Regions from separate parts of the Paenibacillus sp. RS8 genome, predicted to be linked through region 1. Evidence: predicted binding sites of a transcription regulator. Region 1 holds the regulator's gene; each other region holds the start of a gene.
The links. The regulator LexA, encoded in region 1, represses DNA repair genes until DNA is damaged. The targets are predictions, from matches to a motif close to CGAACATATGTTCG.
Positions count from the first base shown of each region.

Region 2: the regulator LexA is predicted to act here: its motif matches at 3,919-3,932, upstream of recA (recombinase RecA).
Region 3: the regulator LexA is predicted to act here: its motif matches at 1,387-1,400, upstream of addB (helicase-exonuclease AddAB subunit AddB).

Region 1 covers NZ_CP168131.1:5,395,796-5,402,117, reverse strand. The annotation lists gene ACDZ28_RS25525 (class I SAM-dependent methyltransferase) at 31-807, shown strand; gene ACDZ28_RS25520 (hypothetical protein) at 808-1,386, opposite strand; gene ACDZ28_RS25515 (hypothetical protein) at 1,607-1,987, opposite strand; gene ACDZ28_RS25510 (L,D-transpeptidase) at 2,135-2,473, opposite strand; gene lexA (transcriptional repressor LexA) at 2,723-3,349, opposite strand; gene ACDZ28_RS25500 (LysM peptidoglycan-binding domain-containing protein) at 3,645-4,058, shown strand; gene ACDZ28_RS25495 (DUF896 domain-containing protein) at 4,168-4,377, shown strand; gene ACDZ28_RS25490 (hypothetical protein) at 4,427-4,954, shown strand; gene ACDZ28_RS25485 (HAD family hydrolase) at 4,988-5,773, shown strand; gene ACDZ28_RS25480 (FixH family protein) at 6,036-6,322, shown strand, end outside.
Region 2 covers NZ_CP168131.1:5,725,619-5,731,940, forward strand. The annotation lists gene rny (ribonuclease Y) at 26-1,567, opposite strand; gene ACDZ28_RS26965 (regulatory protein RecX) at 1,884-2,615, opposite strand; gene recA (recombinase RecA) at 2,782-3,849, opposite strand; gene ACDZ28_RS26975 (competence/damage-inducible protein A) at 4,150-5,436, opposite strand; gene pgsA (CDP-diacylglycerol--glycerol-3-phosphate 3-phosphatidyltransferase) at 5,546-6,133, opposite strand; gene ACDZ28_RS26985 (YajQ family cyclic di-GMP-binding protein) at 6,287-6,322, opposite strand, start outside.
Region 3 covers NZ_CP168131.1:6,881,576-6,887,897, reverse strand. The annotation lists gene ACDZ28_RS32250 (MerR family transcriptional regulator) at 1-709, shown strand, start outside; gene addB (helicase-exonuclease AddAB subunit AddB) at 1,531-5,043, shown strand; gene addA (helicase-exonuclease AddAB subunit AddA) at 5,040-6,322, shown strand, end outside.

The DNA.
Region 1 (6,322 bases):
ATTAATTGAGAGGAAAGAGGTAGTGGAGTAATGTTACCAACAACTGAAGCCTTTGCAAAATCGATGCGTTCCTATTCGAATTATATCCAAATGCCTTGGGGGAGATTGTTCTACCTGACCGCCTGGCATCAAATTGAAAATCACATCCTTTTAGAAAAGAAGCCATCGATTTTAGATATCGGCTGTGGGTTTGGGATAACTAGTCATGAATTTGCCAGAAAGGGGTACACAGTAACCGGAATAGATCCGACGACGGAGATGATAGCGAAGGCTCAAGAGTCTGCGATGAAAGAAGGTCTCGGTATTTCTTATAGCGTAACTACGTTACAGGATTCAGACGTGTTGGGGGAGCGTTATGACTGGATATTTTGCCACAACGTGCTTGAATATCTTGAACATCCCAAAGAAATGTTAATAGACATTAGTAAAAAACAATCTGCAAATGGAATGCTCTCTCTGATCGCTCATAATCCTGTGGCCAAGGTGATGAAGAAAGCCATTATGAATAAAGATCCTCAGGGAGCTCTGGATAGCATTGGAAATATGCGAGAATATAGTGGCATTATTCAAACAGAAATTACGATCTATACGAATGATCAATTGGCGGAATGGTTTGAGAATTGCGGATACGAGGTTAGATGCACTTACGGAATACATAATATCTATGGTTACATAGCAGAAAATGAAGTGAAAATGGATGAAGATTGGAATAAACACATGGTGGAGCTGGAGCTTAAATTAGGCAGTGAATCACCATATAAAGACATAGCGATTTTCACACATTTTATTGCGGAAAAAATCAGATAATTATTCGGATACGATCGTCCTGAAAAATGCATGCAACTGCTGTACTTGGGAGTAAGCTTCTTTATACTGATTGTCGGATTGTTTAATGGGCAATAAGCCTGGCAAGAAGGAGATACTATACACAGGCATTTCACTGCTGTTCATATATATTTTAAGCGTAAGTTCCTCAATAACACTAGCCTCTTCGTCAGCGCTATTAAGCACATTAATATTCGCACTTGAAGCGGTTGCTTTGCTGCTTTGTTGTCTTTTGGATACTTTTGAATGGGTTAGCGCGTTAACAACAATCTCTGATCCCATTACATTATCGAAGGAATACAGTTTTGCTATAGCTTTTTTACGTGTTTTCGGATCGCTACTGCCTATGGCTATTTTCTTATAGGATTCGTTAAGGGCGATCAAGTGAGATTGATTGGGTGGAATGAACGTTTTGGTGAATATGATGTTAAAGGATGAGATTGCGTTTAACAGCTTTGAAAGATCTGAAGAAGTAGATAGCTTTTTCAATTCTAGAAAACCGGCACTAAGAATTAATACAATTCCTATAATACCAAATATGTACATCAAGAAAATCAGCATGGAATCACACCTCCTAGTTATCTCTGCAGAACAAGATTTATTACTTAATGAAAGATATGCCTAAATCTTCTCGACTAGTATCTGCTAAAAGTGAAATTCGTTGAAATATAGGAACAATTACAGCATTAGCAAAAAAAAGCACCCAGAGATCCGCCTTTTATGCATGCTTGGGCAGTTACTGAGTGCTTAGATTAGAGTTATTAATGTAAATATGTCAAAATTATAAGAAATTGAATGCCGTAATTTGATCGGTATACACAATTAGCTGTTTGTATTCGATCGATGATTCAAAGTTAGCATAGGGTCTTACAGAAACATCATTGAGGACTACAAAGTTATAGCTGAAATTTTTATCGGGATGTTCCGCACCTAAATAAGATATGTATTCATCTACAATGACATCATCCATTAGAGATTTTAAGTCAAAAACATCCTCTTTATTGGAGGCGGAAGGGGAGATCGTCCCTTGAATACTGCCAAATGAGGTGAGTAGATTTACTTTTTTTCCACTAGCTTGATCGTTATTTAACAATAATCCTGAGAGTTTAACAAGTGCATCGACTTTAAAATCGACGAGGGTTCTAATTTTGGAGTTGTTCAAAACCAGACACTTCCTTTCTATTTGAAATCCTGTTAACATTATTCGACATATAACCACATAATTCCTATTACGCCATCAAAAATACTTAAATACAAACACACCCCATTCATTGAACCATGAGTGAAGTGTGTTTATTTATGGATAGATTTAATTCCTGATCGTTACTTGTGTTCCAATCGGAACAATCGCAGCTAGTGCTAGCACATCCGCATTGTACATCCGAATACAACCGTGGGAAACTTCGTGACCTATCGAGGAGGGATCATTATTTCCATGTATTCCATAGTGAGGCTTAGATAGACCCATCCAAAAGACCCCAAATGGACCACCTGGATCGGGTTCTTTGTTAATAATAGTGAAGTCACCCAAGGGTGATTGGGTTAACATTTTACCGATTCCGACGGGGAAACCTCTGATCACAATGTTGTTATCAAGAAGATACAGCATACGCTGGGTCAGATCTACAATAATTCGGTAATTTGGCATTGCGCAACACTCCTTTCTAATAGGATATGAGCAGAAAGCCTAAACGGTTATTAATAGAAAATGGCCATTTTAGCGTATGCGAACGCGTGTTCTAGTATGGATGATTTGAGTTAGAAAACAAAAAAAAGCTGTTCCACATTTGTGGAACAGCCTTTGATATTACAGTAAACAGTATCTTTATGCTTCTCGTAGAAACGGATACCGTCCTTTAATGGACGGTATCCGTTTTGGCTTGGTAGGAGTGCATACTTAGTGGATATCTCGAAATAATCCGATAACTCTGCCGAGAATGGTCACGCGATTAAGGCGAAGAGGCTCGTACGCCGGATTCTCCGGCTGAAGACGTATATGATCACGTTCTTTATAAAAGGTCTTAACGGTAGCTTCATCTTCTTCGGTCATAGCTACAACGATATCTCCGTTATCAGCTGTCTGTTGTTGACGGACAATAACATAGTCACCATTCATTATCCCAGCTTCGACCATACTGTCACCTTGAACCGATAACATAAATACTTTGTTATCTCCAACATAGTGAGTTGGAAGCGGGAAGTAGTCTTCAATATTCTCAGTAGCAGTGATAGGAACCCCGGCGGTAACCTTACCTACGACAGGAATGCGTGCGACGGTTTGTGCGAAATGATGGACATTCTCGGAATCCTCTTGGCCAAGCAATTCTATTGCACGAGGCTTCGTTGGATCTCGACGGATAAGTCCCTTCTTCTCTAGCCGATCCAAATGACCGTGAACTGTGGAGCTGGAAGCAAGACCAACAGCTTCTCCAATCTCCCGAACGGAAGGAGGATAACCCTTGCTGCGGACTTCGCTACGTATAAATTCCAGGATCGCCAGCTGGCGACTTGAAATCTTTGACATTGGAATCAACCCCATATAGTAATGTTTGGGAAAATTATAACATAGAACTACCGTTCGCACAAACATAAGTTCTAACTATTATAAATATTAATTCGAAAGAGTTAATAAATGGTAGTCTCGTATTGATAAAGCGAACTTTAAAACAATGATCAGCTGGATTCTTTTTATAGATGATAGGGTGATTTACTCTTTTCAAAAAAAAGAGAACAATTGTTCTGAAATAGTATTGAACAAAACACATGTTCGTGTTATTATAATTTCAAAAGTAAGAACAAGTGTTTGGAGGATGATATTCATGTTAAAATACAGTACATACCGTAGCATCTACGATAAAGCCCCCGTGGTTGAATCTTTAGGACATAATCCTGTTACCCGTTATTCAGCTCAGATTAAAGAGATTACAGCGCTTTTGCTTGAAGGATTGATGCGTTTGTTCCGGAGAGATTTTGTTATTAAACTTACATTGATCATTGTGCTCGTACTATCAGGACTCACAGTAGTAGGTAATGTATTTGCAGGATCTACTACTTTAATGAAGGATGAGAAGCGCGTAGTGGTTGAACGCGGAGATACACTTTGGAGTATTGCTCTTGAGAATAAACCATCGGATATGAAGACGGCTGTATATATAGAAGGAATTAAAAAATCTAATGGCATTAAAGGCAGTCAGATTAATGCTGGAGATATTCTCAGTTTACCTATTTATTAATATTCTAAGAACATAATAGAAGGACATAAAGAGCTTGCAGGGAGTAAACCTTGACAAGCTCTTTTTCTCATGGCAGAGTTAGAATTAATTTATATGGGGAGGGAAAGTTTTGAACATTGATGAGTTGGTCGCGCGTATTAACGAATTGGCACGCAAACAGAAGAGCGTAGGCCTTAATCAAGAGGAAACGGCGGAACGCGCCAAGCTTCGTGAAATCTATTTGGGGAATATTCGCAATAACTTCCGAGCACAATTGAATACGATTGAATTGGTCGATAATGATGAGCATGAACAAGGTAACAAGGGGCTTAAGCATTAACACCCTGTTCCTTTTCATAGATACTACTGGATGACTAGGGGGAACGCATATGGCCCGTTCTTGGGAAAGAATGGTTCAACGTAACACACAGCAAATTAACAAGCAAAGAAAGAAACAGGGGAAGGAAACGATTTACGCATCAAAATCCAAATCTCCTGGCAAGAACAGTGAAACCTTTAAAGGCCGTAACATTGCATTTCCAGTAGTGTTATTAGTGCTTGGTACTATGTTTTGGATGATTGGTTCGGTAGATCAGGCCAAAGGCAATGGTATGCTGATGAATTGGCTAGGAGTCGTTTTGTACTACTTACTAGCAGCACTTCTGTTTTTCCGACGTCCGTATTTGAAGGTGGAGAATGCTAGACTATCCACTATAAAATTCAATCGCGAACGCTATTTACCAGCTTCTGATATTGAGAAAATTATCCTTTCGCGTGGAGCTGTTGTTATTAAGCATAAAGGCAAACGCACGAAATGGATTTTTACCAGACTTATGAATCGTTATGATACAACTGCGATGGGGACTCGACTGGAAGCATTCGCAAAAGCTCACCAAATTGAAGTAGTTCACGAATAGAAATTAACCAGCCATGGGAGAGGGAGACCTGTAATGCCAATTTCCGCTGTACTATTTGACCTTGATGATACACTGCTCTGGGATGATCGGAGCGTCAATGAAGCATTTCGTTCTGCATGTGAAGCCGCTGGGGATACGATTGATCCACAAGAACTGGAACTTGCGGTGCGTAAAGAAGCCATAGCACTATATGAATCATACGAAACGAACCCATTTACAAAAATGATTGGGATTAATCCGTTTGAAGCACTTTGGGGGAACTTTACTGCAGGTGAACAACCGGAATTCCGTCAATTGGAGCAGCTTGCACCGGGATACCGTAAAGAGGCGTGGCGTCGTGGTCTTGCAGCACTTGGTGTAGAGGACGAAGTTCTTGCTGAGACATTAGCAGCCAAATTTGCAGCAGAGCGTAGAAATCGGCCTTACATCTATGAAGAAACAATTCAGGTGCTCGAAGAACTGAAGGGAAAAGTGAAGTTATTGCTTTTGACTAACGGATGCCCTGCATTGCAACAAGAGAAACTAGATGGTGTACCTGAAATCGTTCCTTTCTTTGATCATATCGTAATTTCCGGAAGCTTCGGCAAAGGAAAGCCGGATAAGGATATTTTTCTGCATGCTCTAGAGCTTCTAGATATTGCACCTGAGCAAGGGGTTATGGTCGGTGATAAGCTTACAACGGATATTCGTGGTGGGTTGGCAACAGGTTTGACTACGGTTTGGATTAATAGAAAAGGCAAACAGCCGGATCCGGAAATTCAGCCGGATTATGAAATCAAACATCTTGGAGAGCTTCTTTCATTAGTTCAATCTTTATAAATTAGAGTTAGAGGCTTTGAATAATTGAGCCTTAAGAAGGCAGTAAGTTCCTGGGTTACTAGGAGGCTTACTGTCTTTCTTTATATCTACATATTGCTTTTTAAAAATTGATGAAATTATCTAGTATATGATTTTAGTCACAAGAGTTAAGCTGAATTGATATGAAATACTGAAAAACCAATAATAATGTGTATAATAGATGGAGAATGTATAACATGAATTGGTAGATTCTTAGTACTCAAATCGGCTGGGAGGACTCTATATGAAGATTTCAAGAACAATCGTTCCTTTATTATTAGGTGCAACACTTTTAGTTCTGGGAGGATGTTCATCAGACCAAACCAAACATTCTGGAATACATAATATGAACATGAACATGGACATGTCTATGGAACCTATCAAAGTTGAGTTACATTGGAGTCCTGAAGAGGTTGTTGTAAATCAGAAGGTGACCTTTGAGGCTGTGGTGACGCAAGATAACTTGGCGGTGGATGATGCGAAAGAGGTTCTATTCGAAATTGTGAGTAAAAATGATAATGAACAGAAAAT
Region 2 (6,322 bases), 330 kb from region 1:
CTTATCCCTTAACCTTATATTCCACCTATTTAGCGTATTCAACAGCCCGTGTCTCACGAATAACGGTAACTTTGATATGTCCTGGATAATCCAGTTCACTTTCAATCATCTTCGTAATATCGCGAGCAAGACGGAATGCCTCTGCATCGTCAATCTTCTCTGGCTGTACCATCACGCGTACCTCACGGCCCGCCTGAATAGCAAATGATTTCTCAACGCCTTCGAACGACTCTGAGATTTCTTCCAGTTTTTCTAGACGTTTAATATACGTTTCCAGTGTTTCACGGCGAGCGCCAGGTCTTGCTGCTGACAATGCATCAGCGGCACCAACCAACATAGCAATAACCGAGGTAGCTTCGCAATCTCCATGATGAGACGCGATACTGTTGATAACAACCGGATGTTCCTTATATTTCTTCGCTAGTTCAACGCCGATCTCAACATGCGATCCTTCTACTTCATGATCCAGCGCTTTGCCGATATCATGAAGCAATCCTGCACGTTTTGCAAGCACGATGTCTTCCCCAAGCTCACCGGCCATCAGTCCAGTCAAATAAGCAACCTCCATAGAGTGCTTCAATACATTTTGACCATAGCTTGTACGGAATTTCAGACGACCCAGAATCTTGATCAAGTCTGGATGCAATCCATGAACACCCACTTCGAAAGTAGCTTGTTCACCATATTCGCGAATTCTTTCGTCCACTTCTTTGCGGGATTTTTCCACCATCTCTTCAATACGAGCGGGGTGGATACGTCCATCTGCCACTAGTTTCTCAAGTGCCGTACGGGCCACTTCGCGACGGATTGGATCAAATCCCGACAAAATAACTGCTTCCGGAGTATCATCAATAATGAGGTCGATACCTGTAAGAGTTTCGAGTGCACGAATGTTACGGCCTTCACGACCGATAATCCGACCTTTCATCTCTTCGTTCGGCAGGGTAACAACTGAAACTGTTGTCTCGGCTACGTGATCAGCTGCACAGCGTTGGATAGCGAGTGTGATGATTTCGCGGGATTTCTTATCCGCTTCCTCTTTCGCCTGCTGTTCAATTTCTTTGATCATTTGAGCCGTTTCATGGCGAACTTCTTGCTCAACATTGCTAAGAATAATACTTCTTGCATCTTCGATGCTTAAATTGGAAATGCGCTCCAATTCAGTGACTTGGTTTTTGTAAATAACATCAATTTGCTGTTGGGTTTCATCAATTCGTTTCTCTTTGTTAGCTACTTGTTCTTCTTTTCTTTCAAGCGATTCCATTTTTTTATCCAGAGATTCTTCCTTTTGCAGCAAACGTCTCTCTTGCCGTTGGATTTCATTCCGACGTTCACGAGTTTCTTTCTCAGCTTCAGTACGGATTCTATGGACTTCGTCCTTAGCTTCCAATACCGTTTCTTTCTTCAGCGCCTCTGCGTCCTTCTTCGCGTTCTCCACGATGACTACGGCTTCTCTTTCTGCGCTTTGAATTTTAGCTTCTGCAAGGGATTTACGAATAAAATAACCGAACCCAAAGAATAATGCAGCTACAACGAGAACGATAATGACCCAGATCCATGCTTGCATCTGTTCACCTCCTCGTTGGTTCCTCTCCAAGGTATCCCCCTGGGAATTGTGCAGTTGTTAAACTATCCGTTCATCACCATACAAAAAACCGGTAAACAACCGATTGCCATACTGCACATGCTGCACATGCACACTGCCCGCCTTATCCGGCGATTACATTTCATATGAGTTGTACGCGAACCGTTTTAAAAAGTCCCCTTTTTGGGAAGGAAAAAGGATTCTTACTTTATGCCGATTCATGTTATATTTTATTATTTATAAAAAGACATTGTCAAGAGAGTCGATATGCGCATTAATGTCAAGAGAATCAGTGAGTCTAGTAAAATTCCTCATCTTCACCCTCATAATTGTCTTCTTCAAGTAAAGTATTGATCACTTGACGCACCATATCGCCTGAGAATCCACGCCGCATTAAGAAGGCGCCAGTCTTTCTTCTCTTATCTGCAGCTTCACCTCGGATGAGATTCCATTTCTTACGTCCGGTCTGAAGTGCACTCTCAAGTTCTTGTTCTGGGCTGATATTCTCCAAGGCCTCCGAGATTAAAGATTTGTCGATTCCTTTCTCACGTAGCTCTTGGCGAATCCACATCTTTCCTTTGCGTTGGTTCGTAATGCGTTGCTCTGCCCATTGCTTTGCATACAAAGGGTCATCAAGAAGTCTTTCCTGCTGTAGCCGTTGCACCACTTCCGCAATAATAGTCTCCCCTATTTCCTTCTGCCGTAAACGGCGAGTCATTTCCATAGCGGTTCGTGGCTTTCGTTCTAGATAACGAAGTCCTTCTACATAAGCTCGTTGTCGCTCATCAGCAACAACAATTTCCTCCAAATCGGCTTTCATAAAAGAATTCCCAGTAATCATCCGATATTTAATCATGACGTCTTCGTGTACAGTCATGTTATAAGCTCCGAAATGTATGATATAGCGGTGATCCGATTTCTTCTGACGTTCTACCTTAGTGATTTCTAAAAGTTCTCCATCAGGAAAATCTGCAAGAACTTGTAAGTCCTGCTCATCCGATTCAAAATCCATATCCAGCTGTATTACCATAGTTGCTTGTCACCTCATAGCAATAAAATATCCCCCACAAAGTGTAGCTTAAATTCGATGCGTACTCAGGTACTTTGCGAGGACCCCCCAAATAAATATTTCTGATGCGTTAAGAAAAGACACCCTGCAACAATGAATCACAGGGCGTCCTATTCCTTAATAAATTCTATTGTTCGATTTCGAGAAGTAGCTTTTCTTCTTCCTCTTGCTCTGCAATGATTTCCGCTTCATTTGGTGCAGCAACAATAGTGGAGAGATTACTTGCTTCACGAATCTTGTTCTCAATGATGAGCGAAATATCTTGATGTTCCTTCAAGAACTGTTTGGCATTCTCACGTCCTTGGCCGAGACGCTCGCCTTCATAGGAATACCATGCACCACTCTTATTCACGATGTCCATTTCAGTACCGATGTCTACAAGACTTCCTTCTCTGGAAATCCCTTCACCATACATGATATCAACATCAGCTTGTTTAAATGGAGGTGCTACCTTATTCTTCACAATCTTGATCTTGGTGCGGTTACCTACAACGTCGTTACCCATTTTGATACTTTCCACACGACGAACATCCAACCGTACGGAAGAGTAGAATTTCAGTGCTCGTCCACCCGGAGTTGTCTCAGGGTTACCGAACATAACACCAATTTTCTCACGAAGCTGGTTAATAAAGATAGCAATTGTATTTGATTTACTAATGGCACCAGAAAGCTTCCGAAGCGCTTGAGACATCAAACGAGCCTGTAGGCCGACGTGTGAATCACCCATATCGCCTTCAATTTCCGCTTTAGGAACCAAAGCAGCTACGGAGTCAACGACAATAATGTCTACTGCGCCACTTCGTACAAGTGCTTCAGCAATCTCAAGTGCCTGTTCACCCGTATCTGGCTGAGATAGTAACAATTCATCAATGTTTACGCCCAAGTTACGTGCATACTTCGGATCGAGCGCATGCTCAGCATCGATAAATGCAGCTTGTCCTCCTTGTTTTTGCACTTCTGCAATAGCATGAAGAGCAACAGTTGTTTTACCGGAGGATTCAGGTCCGTATACTTCAATAATACGTCCCTTTGGAAGTCCGCCTATACCTAACGCAATATCAAGTGCCAAAGATCCGCTAGGTACAACTTCCACTTGCATATGAGTGGATTCTCCCAGTTTCATGATCGAACCTTTACCAAATTGTTTTTCTATTTGACGAAGCGCCATATCAAGCGCTGCACGACGATCTGACAATCAGACCACTTCCTTCACTGTTTATAATAATATAATAACGTGTTTTTGAGGTCTTGCCAAGCTTTTTTTCGAACATACATTCGTTTTTTTTGTCTCAAGCGTTAATTATCCCTTTTATTGTAAGCCTCCTTCCGGATATAGAAGTTAACTGATTTCTCTACTTCACCGGACATCAACGACTTATGATCATAACCAAAAACATTGATCAAAATCTCTGCAAATATACAAAAAACCGCAGCAAAGAAATCTCAGTGCCACGGTTCTTCCGTATGTTCCAATTATAACTGGGCTAATCTCCCATTACAAGTCTGAACCCTCAAGTGGTGTCTCCACCTTGCGTTCCTCAAGTCTACGCCATAGTCGATACAGTAGAGCTTTAACAGTACGCAGTCGTATATTCTCACGTGTCCCTTTAAGATTAAGCTCATATACCTCTGTCTTACGCCCGCGTTCAGCTAAACCAATAAATACAAGTCCGACTGGTTTACGTTCAGAATAGCCTGGTCCTGCTACGCCTGTTACAGATAAACCGAAATCACTGTCCGCAATCATTCTCACCTGATCGGCCAACACCTCGGCAACTTCACGACTTACCGCCCCTGGAGCATCAGGCCCCTCCAAATAAGCACTTGGCACATTCAGAAGTTTTTTCTTTAGATCGTTCGAGTAACAGACGATTCCTCCCGCAAACATCGAAGCGCTACCTGGTATGTTGGTTATACTCTCCATCAGCAAGCCTCCGGTACAGCTCTCCGCCGCACTTAAAGTCAGACCTGCATCCGCCATCCAATCTACAATTAGCTGTTCTAGTGGTACATCAATATTCGCATATAAATGCTCTGGCAAAATCTCTTTGATCTGCTTCTCCAGAATCTCCAGCTTCTTGAAAGCTTCATGCTCGGAAGGCGCCTTTGTCGAAATACGAACGGTTACTTCTCCCTCTTTTGCATATGGAGCTATGGTTGGGTCTGTCTGGCTGTGAATCAGATCTATGAGCTTATCCTCAAGCAGTGATTCTCCGATACCTGCAAATTTTAGCATTTTAGAATAAAGTGGCATTTCTGACGTCAGAGCATGCTGCTGAAGCCACGGTACTGCTTTATCTACGAACATTGGTTTCATCTCGCGAGGCGGACCAGGAAGCACAATATAATATTTCTTTTCATGCTCAAAAGCAATACCCACAGCAAGACCAATCTCATTTGGCAAAGGTGTGGTTCCTTCAATTATAAGTGCCTGTTTACGATTATTCTCTGTCATTACAATCTTACGATCATCAAAGAAACGTTGTACATGATCCATTGCCAAACGATCTATATGGAGTGTTCGACCTAAAGAAGCAGCCAATGCATCTTTTGTAAGATCATCTTCTGTCGGACCAATACCACCTGTAAAAATGATAACATCAGCTCTGTTTTGAGCGATTTCAATAGCTTGCTGCAAGCGACTGCTGTTATCGCCAACTACGGTTTGAAAATATACATCAATCCCAATAGCAGCTAACTCTATAGATAGAAACTGGGCATTACTATTTACGATTTGACCGAGCAAAAGCTCCGTGCCTACTGCAATAATCTCCGCTTTCATCCCTGGCTTTCGCCTCCTAGTTATAATGTAGACACACTGCCTTTAGGGTTTAAAAAAGGTAATAGGTACTTTACCTATTACCTCTCCTATATGTAGCTACCTAAAATGCTTAAGCATTATGCAGCTGTAGCAGCTCTTTATTCTTCACAAAATAATCAATTCCAGAGTAAATAGTGATCAAAGCTGCAGCCCAAATGGCAATATCGTCTACAGGAATGCTGACGAATTGAAATGGAAAATTGTTCAACAACAGCAGTGAGATCGCTACAATTTGTACAACCGTCTTTATCTTGCCCCATTTGCTGGCGGCAACCACTTTCCCCTCTAACAATGCGATCTGGCGAAGCCCGGTTACTGCAAACTCACGACTTATGATAACAATTGCAATCCATGAATCACATCTGCCCAGTTCGACAAGTGAAATCAGAACAGCGGAAACTAACAGCTTGTCCGCTAACGGATCAAGGAGCTTACCGAGGTTGGTCACCATATTATATTTCCTAGCTATGTAGCCGTCTATTCCATCTGTGCTGGCTGCAAGCAAAAAGATTACAGCGGCTACCAAATGATTAACAGATAGCTGGAAAGAGCCCCAATGTATTGGTTCTGGGTAAAAGCTAAAATCCACCAGTAAGAAAAACATCATAATCGGGATCAGGCAAATACGTGCTAGCGTGATGCGGTTGGGCAAATTCACTGAAGTTCCTCCCCTAAATCGTTCATACAAATGACCTGAGTCAGGCTCATCTATTTCTACTTAAGCAAGTATATTATAGCTATATATAGGTGTCAAAAAAAATACAAAGCACCCCGCATCATGGTGCTGATAAGCACTGCGGGGTACAAAATTCTATTTTAAGTTGTTGAACTGCAGGTCCAGTGGCAA
Region 3 (6,322 bases), 1.5 Mb from region 1:
AGTCAAGCCATGCCATAAAGATGAATTATCGGGATATCGATACTATTCCGAGCAGGAGCTCGTAAAGCTGCAAACCATTGAACTGCTTAAAGCAATGGATCTTACTTTAATGGATATTAAAGATATTTTGCAGCAGAATGATCTCTCTAAAGTAATTGCATTTCTAAAACAAGCAGAAAAAAGAGCAGACGATAAAATTGCTCGTCTACAGTATGCAAAATCGAAAATTAAACGTGCCTATCTACATTATGAAAATAAGTTCCACGACGGTTATAGTCAAAGTGAAAATTACTTTGTCAGACATATAGAGGAAAGGGTAATTATGCTTTCGAATAAAATGGAAAGCCCCACACTTAAGAATTTATGGGACTATCACAGACATTTCTATCAACAAATTGAAACGTCTCTACATTCAGAATTTCTGTTTGAAGATATGGCAGGAATGTTCACGACTGAAGGAATAACACGATTATTTGCTGTTTGCTTGAAATATCCGTCTTTAGAGGGGCTGACTGTACTACCAGAAGGGGACTATCTGTGTGCAATTTGTACCGAAGAGAATAAGGATGCTGTATTACAAAAGTTACTTGAAAGGGCGAAGACGGAATACGATGTGTGTCCAGATTTTGTTCTTCATAACATTATTGTGACTGGAATATTGCAGTGGGATTATCAGATACAACTGTTCATTAAGAAACGCACATGTTAGATTGAAAGTCGCTAATTTAGCGGCTTTTTTTGATTAAGGAATCACGTTTCTTGCCCCTGACTGAGGACAAGAACGTTATACTTCGCCGATTAGATAAATATTTAACTATAGTTCAATGTTATCTATTAACCTAACTGGCAGATTAACTCTATAAGCCTCTTAGGATTAGTATGCGTTAGTTCAACGATAACAGCGGCAGTCTAAGACTTATTTTTCAAAAGCTAACGATTTTTCAATTCAAAAACGGCGTTAAATCAACGACTCCAGTCTTTAGAGTGTTCATAGGGAAGAAGTTGCTATAGGACTCAAACGAAACTAAACAGCGAAGAAAGCCTAGATTTTGACCGTTGCGGACTCCAAAGGCGCTATTGACCTCAAACTAGCCGAGATGGGGGACTTTCGCGACGAATAGCTTCACTGGAGTCCGAAAAGTTGCAAAAACAGCACGAAATTTCATGAATAACGACTCCTGAGCCCACAAGTAATTAATGTAGCTAGCAGAAGCGAAAATGTTGAGTGTTGAAACCCGAACCTTAACTCTACGCTCCAAACAGAAAGTATCGAATGTTGCGCACCGGGTATTAACAAACTAGAAATACTAAACAGCAAGTCAACAAAATACGTTAGTTGCTGTTTATTTCGTAGCTTTTTTATTGTAAATCATTAGAAAATACTAGCAAACGCATGTTCTGATTTGTGCAGTTATGCTATACTGATGGGACGAGGAACGACTGAACTTTTTCATTTGAACATCATCACACGGTGAGTATTTCACCTTGTATCATATACATTTTCTCCGCTACGGAAGGAGTCTATCATTTATGTCGGTAACCTTTTTACTAGGCCGCTCAGGCAGTGGCAAGACAACAAAAATATGGGAGTCTATCTCTTCTTCATTAGAGCAGGAACCTCTTGGCGCACCGATCATTATTCTAGTACCGGAGCAAGGTTCTTTTGGAGCAGAACGGGGGCTTCTCACCGTAGGGAATGTGAAGGGGAGCATTCGGGCGCAGACACTAAGCTTTTCTCGGCTTGCCTATCGGGTGAAACAGGAAACTGGGGGTAGCGCTAGCCTGCCTATCAGTGAAGAAGGCAAAAAGATGTTAATTTATAAAATTATCCGCCGTCGCAAAGAGGAACTAAAATTGTTCGGTGCCTCAGCAGACAGACCGGGTTTTGTGGAACGGCTGAATCAACTGCATACGGAGATGAAGCGTTGTTGCTTGGCTTCCACTGATTTAGAGGAACAGTTGTCTGCAATGCGAGGCGCTATTGCAAGAAGCCCTATTCTTGAAGGAAAGCTAGATGATTTACAGGTGGTATTCAGCGATTTAGAGAAGGAGATGTCGCGTCTCTACATCGATGAAGAGGATCGTTTAGCGGAACTAGCTGAGCATATTCCTGATTCCGCCTACATTCGTGGAGCGGAGATTTGGGTAGATGGGTTCCATGGCTTTACCCCGCAGGAATTCGTAGTGCTTAGAGAATTAATGCAGCAAGCATCGAAGTTGACCGTCTCACTTACACTTGATCGCTCTTATCCCTATGGAGATCAGTTGAATGAGCTTGAATTATTTCACCCAACTGCGGTTACTTACATTAAACTGCGTGGAATAGCTGAAGAGCTGGGCATGGATGTGTGGGACGAGCTTTTGGAGCCAGCGGTTCTTCCGCGTTTTGAAGAAAGTCCTGCTCTTGCTCATCTCGAAAGGGGATATGACCGTCGAAAGGTCTGGTTTGGTGCAGATGAACTGGCAAATGAAGCAATATCTATAGGTGCAGCAGTTTCTCACAGAGCAGAGGTTGAGGGAGCGCTGCGTGAAATGATCAGGCTGGCACGAGATGAAGGTGCAAAATATGGTGAAATGGCCGTATTAATGCGTAATATTGGAGATTACGAACAGCTGATTAAACCGTTGTTCCAAGATTATGGAGTGCCATTTTTTCTGGACCAGAAGGTAAATGAGCTGCATCATCCATTGGTAGAGTTTGTACGTTCCGCATTGGATATAGTGCGTCGACGCTGGCGCTTCGAGGATGTTTTCCGCTGCGTAAAGACAGAGCTTTTGCTTCCGCTGGACGGTAGTATTACGCGTGAGGATATGGATGATTTAGAGAATTATGTGCTGGCTTGTGGAATTCAAGGGTATCGCTGGACCGATGGCCGTTCTTGGAAAGGGATCCCTAGCTTGTCGCTGGAAGGCGGCAGACAGATGGATGAAGAACTGCTTGCTACGATGGAACGATGCCGTGCCAGTATAACGGGTCCTTTATTTGCTTTTGAGAAACGGATACAGAAGAGTAGAAGCGGTCTTGAACTTTGTACCGCCGTGTACAAGCTGCTGGATGAGACGGATGTTGCTCGTAAGCTGGAGAAACTTAGTGTTGATTCTATGGAAAAGGGGCAACCCGAGAAGGCTAGAGAACATAGTCAGCTGTGGGGTGCAGTGCTTGATCTGTTAGATCAGATCGTTGAGATGATGGGCAACGAGAGATTTGAATTTGATGTGTTCACCGGAGTCCTAGAGACAGGACTTGCTGAGCTTAAGATGGGACTTGTTCCTCCCGCGCTCGATCAAGTACTGGTTGGTAACATGGATCGTACTCGACCAACGGGAGTTAAATACGCTTTTTTGCTTGGATTTAATGAAGGTGTTGTGCCTGCGCAGTTTAAGGAAGATGGAATTCTCTCGGAAGGCGAACGCTCTGTGCTTGAGAACGCCGGTATGGAGCTTGCTCCTGGTGCTTCTCGTAAACTGCTGGACGAGCGGTTTTTGATCTATAATGCCCTAACGACAGGAAGTCGAAAGCTCTGGATTAGCTACGCTACAGCTGATGATGAGGGCAAGGCTCTTCTTCCGTCTGAGGTAATCCGTCATTTGCATAGAATGTTCCCAAGGGTTCAAGAGCACATCCTATCCACACTTCCCTCTGCGGGACTACCAGATGAAGTCAGAGATTCCATTCACCTGGGTTACATTGGTCATCCAGAACAGAGTCTTCGTGCATTGATTATGCAGCTACGCCAGTGGCGTCAAGGGACCGAGATACCTGTATTGTGGTGGGATGTTTATAATTGGTTTGCGTCTGATGAGAAACGAAGCCTCGAACTGAAACGTCTGCTCAGTTCATTGTTTTATCGTAATGAGGGAACGAAGCTAAAGCGAGGTACTAGCCTGCGATTGTATGGGGGATCGACACTGCGTGGCAGTGTGTCCCGGATGGAGAAGTTTGTTGCTTGCTCCTTCTCCCATTTTGCATCCTATGGACTTAGATTGAAGGAACGCCAGCTATATAAGCTGCAAGCACCTGATATTGGACAACTGTTCCATGCTGCGTTAAGTGACATGGCGGTAAGACTGAAAGAAGAGGGCCGCGGCTGGGGAAGCTTGTCTCCAGAGGAATGTCGGCGTGAGGCAAGTGAAACGGTAGAACGTTTATCGCCGATGCTACAGGGTGAAATTCTGATGAGCTCTAAACGTTACGGATACATTTCCCGCAAGCTAAAAAACATTGTTGGACGTGCTTCTGTGATTCTGGGCGAGCATGCCCGCCGAGGTAGCTTTGAGCCGGTAGGGCTGGAGCTGGATTTTGGACCGGATAAGGAGTTGCCTCCTTTAAGAATTACGCTGCCGAATGGCTGTGTGATGGAGGTTGTTGGACGGATTGACCGTGTAGACATGGCCCGTGGAGAGAATGGAATTCTTCTGCGAGTAATTGATTATAAATCGTCTCAAAAAGATCTCAAACTGCATGAAGTGTACTATGGATTATCGCTACAGATGCTGACCTATCTGGATGTGCTGCTTACGTACTCGGAGCAATGGCTCGGGCAACCGGCGCTTCCAGCAGGGACACTGTATTTTCACGTACATGACCCACTGTTAACCTCATCTAACGGGATGAACAAGGAACAGGCAGAACAAGAATTGCTGAAACGCTTCAAGATGAAAGGACTGCTTACAGCAGACCGCGAGGTCGTATCCTTGATGGATACGACTTTAGACAAAGGGTATTCTTCTATCGTGCCTGTAGCAGTAAAAGCTGATGGCAGTTTTTATAGTAGTGCTTCTGTAGCTACACCAGAGCAATGGGGGCACTTATTATCATCCGTTCGGGGAACGATCTCGGATATCGGGACACGCATTACGGAAGGTGATGTGGCGATTGAGCCATACCGGATTGGGCAGGAGACAGCCTGCACATTCTGTTCCTTTAGACCCGTCTGCCAGTTCGATGAAGCCGTGGAAGGTAATGGCTACAACAATCTGGGTAAGCCAGGGAAGGACGTTATTTGGGATCTGCTGTCCCGCAAAGGAGGAACTACACCGTGAGTATTAAGTCTGAAATAGAAGCGAAACCGGAAGGAAGCATATGGAGTGATGACCAGTGGCGCGCCATTGCTGAGAGCGGTGATGATATCCTCGTTGCCGCGGCGGCAGGTTCCGGTAAGACAGCGGTACTTGTAGAACGGATTATTCGCAAAATCAGCAAGGAAGAGAATGGCTTTAGCGTAGATAGATTGCTAGTAGCTACGTTTACCAAAGCTGCTGCTGCCGAGATGCGCCAGCGGATTAGGGAAGCACTCGATCGGGAGCTTGAGGAGAATGGAGATAATGACCATTTACGCCGTCAGCTGTCGTTGCTCGGGAAAGCCTCGATTACAACACTACACTCCTTCTGTCTGGAAGTGATTCGGCGTTACTATCAGATTATTCCTATAGATCCCGGTTTCCGTATACTGAACGAACATGAAGCAGAGATGATGCGGCAGGAGCTGCTTCAAGAGCTACTGGAGGAAAAATACGGTGAAGTAGGTGAAGATGGCGCGGATAGTGTATTTGTACAGCTTGCTGACTGGTTCAGTGGTGAACGCAGCGATGATGCGGTACATGCGCTCATACAGCGACTGCATGATTATGCCCGCAGCCATCCTTGGCCAGAGCAGTGGCTTCGTGATACCGCAGCTGATTTCTCATTACCAGACACAGATAGCTTAGGTCGGACTCCTTGGGTGCTAAGTATTCTTGAAGAAGCGAAGCTGACCCTTGCGGGTGCAGCCAGTCAGCTTATCCAAGGCCGAGAGATCGCGCTACAGCCAGGTGGTCCGGCGCCTTATGCCGAGAATCTGACGGCCGATCTTGAGATGGTAAATGCATTGCAGGAGGCTGTGAATGAACGGCCATGGGCAGAATTATATGATATTTTCATGGAAGTATACTTTGGGAAATTGAAAGCTTGTAAGAAGGATTCGACAGATCCTGGACTGCAGGAAATGGTTAAAGAACTGCGCGATAGTGTGAAGAAGAGTATTTTAGATCTTCAGAAGGCATTGTTTGGCCGTCCTGCCGATGTTTTTTTGCGAGAACTGAACGAGGCGGCTCCTCTTATGGCAGAGCTTGCTGAGACGGTGATAGCGTTCGGTGAACGTTACCGAGTCGAAAAAGCAGGACGGGGTCTCGTCGACTTCAGTGATTTGGAGCATTATTGTCTGCAAATTTTACGTCATCCAGATTCTCTACCGGGCCATTCCCTGCCTTCTGATGCAGCGATGGAGTACCGTGCCCAATTCGATGAGGTTCTGTTAGATGAATATCAAGATACGAATAGTGT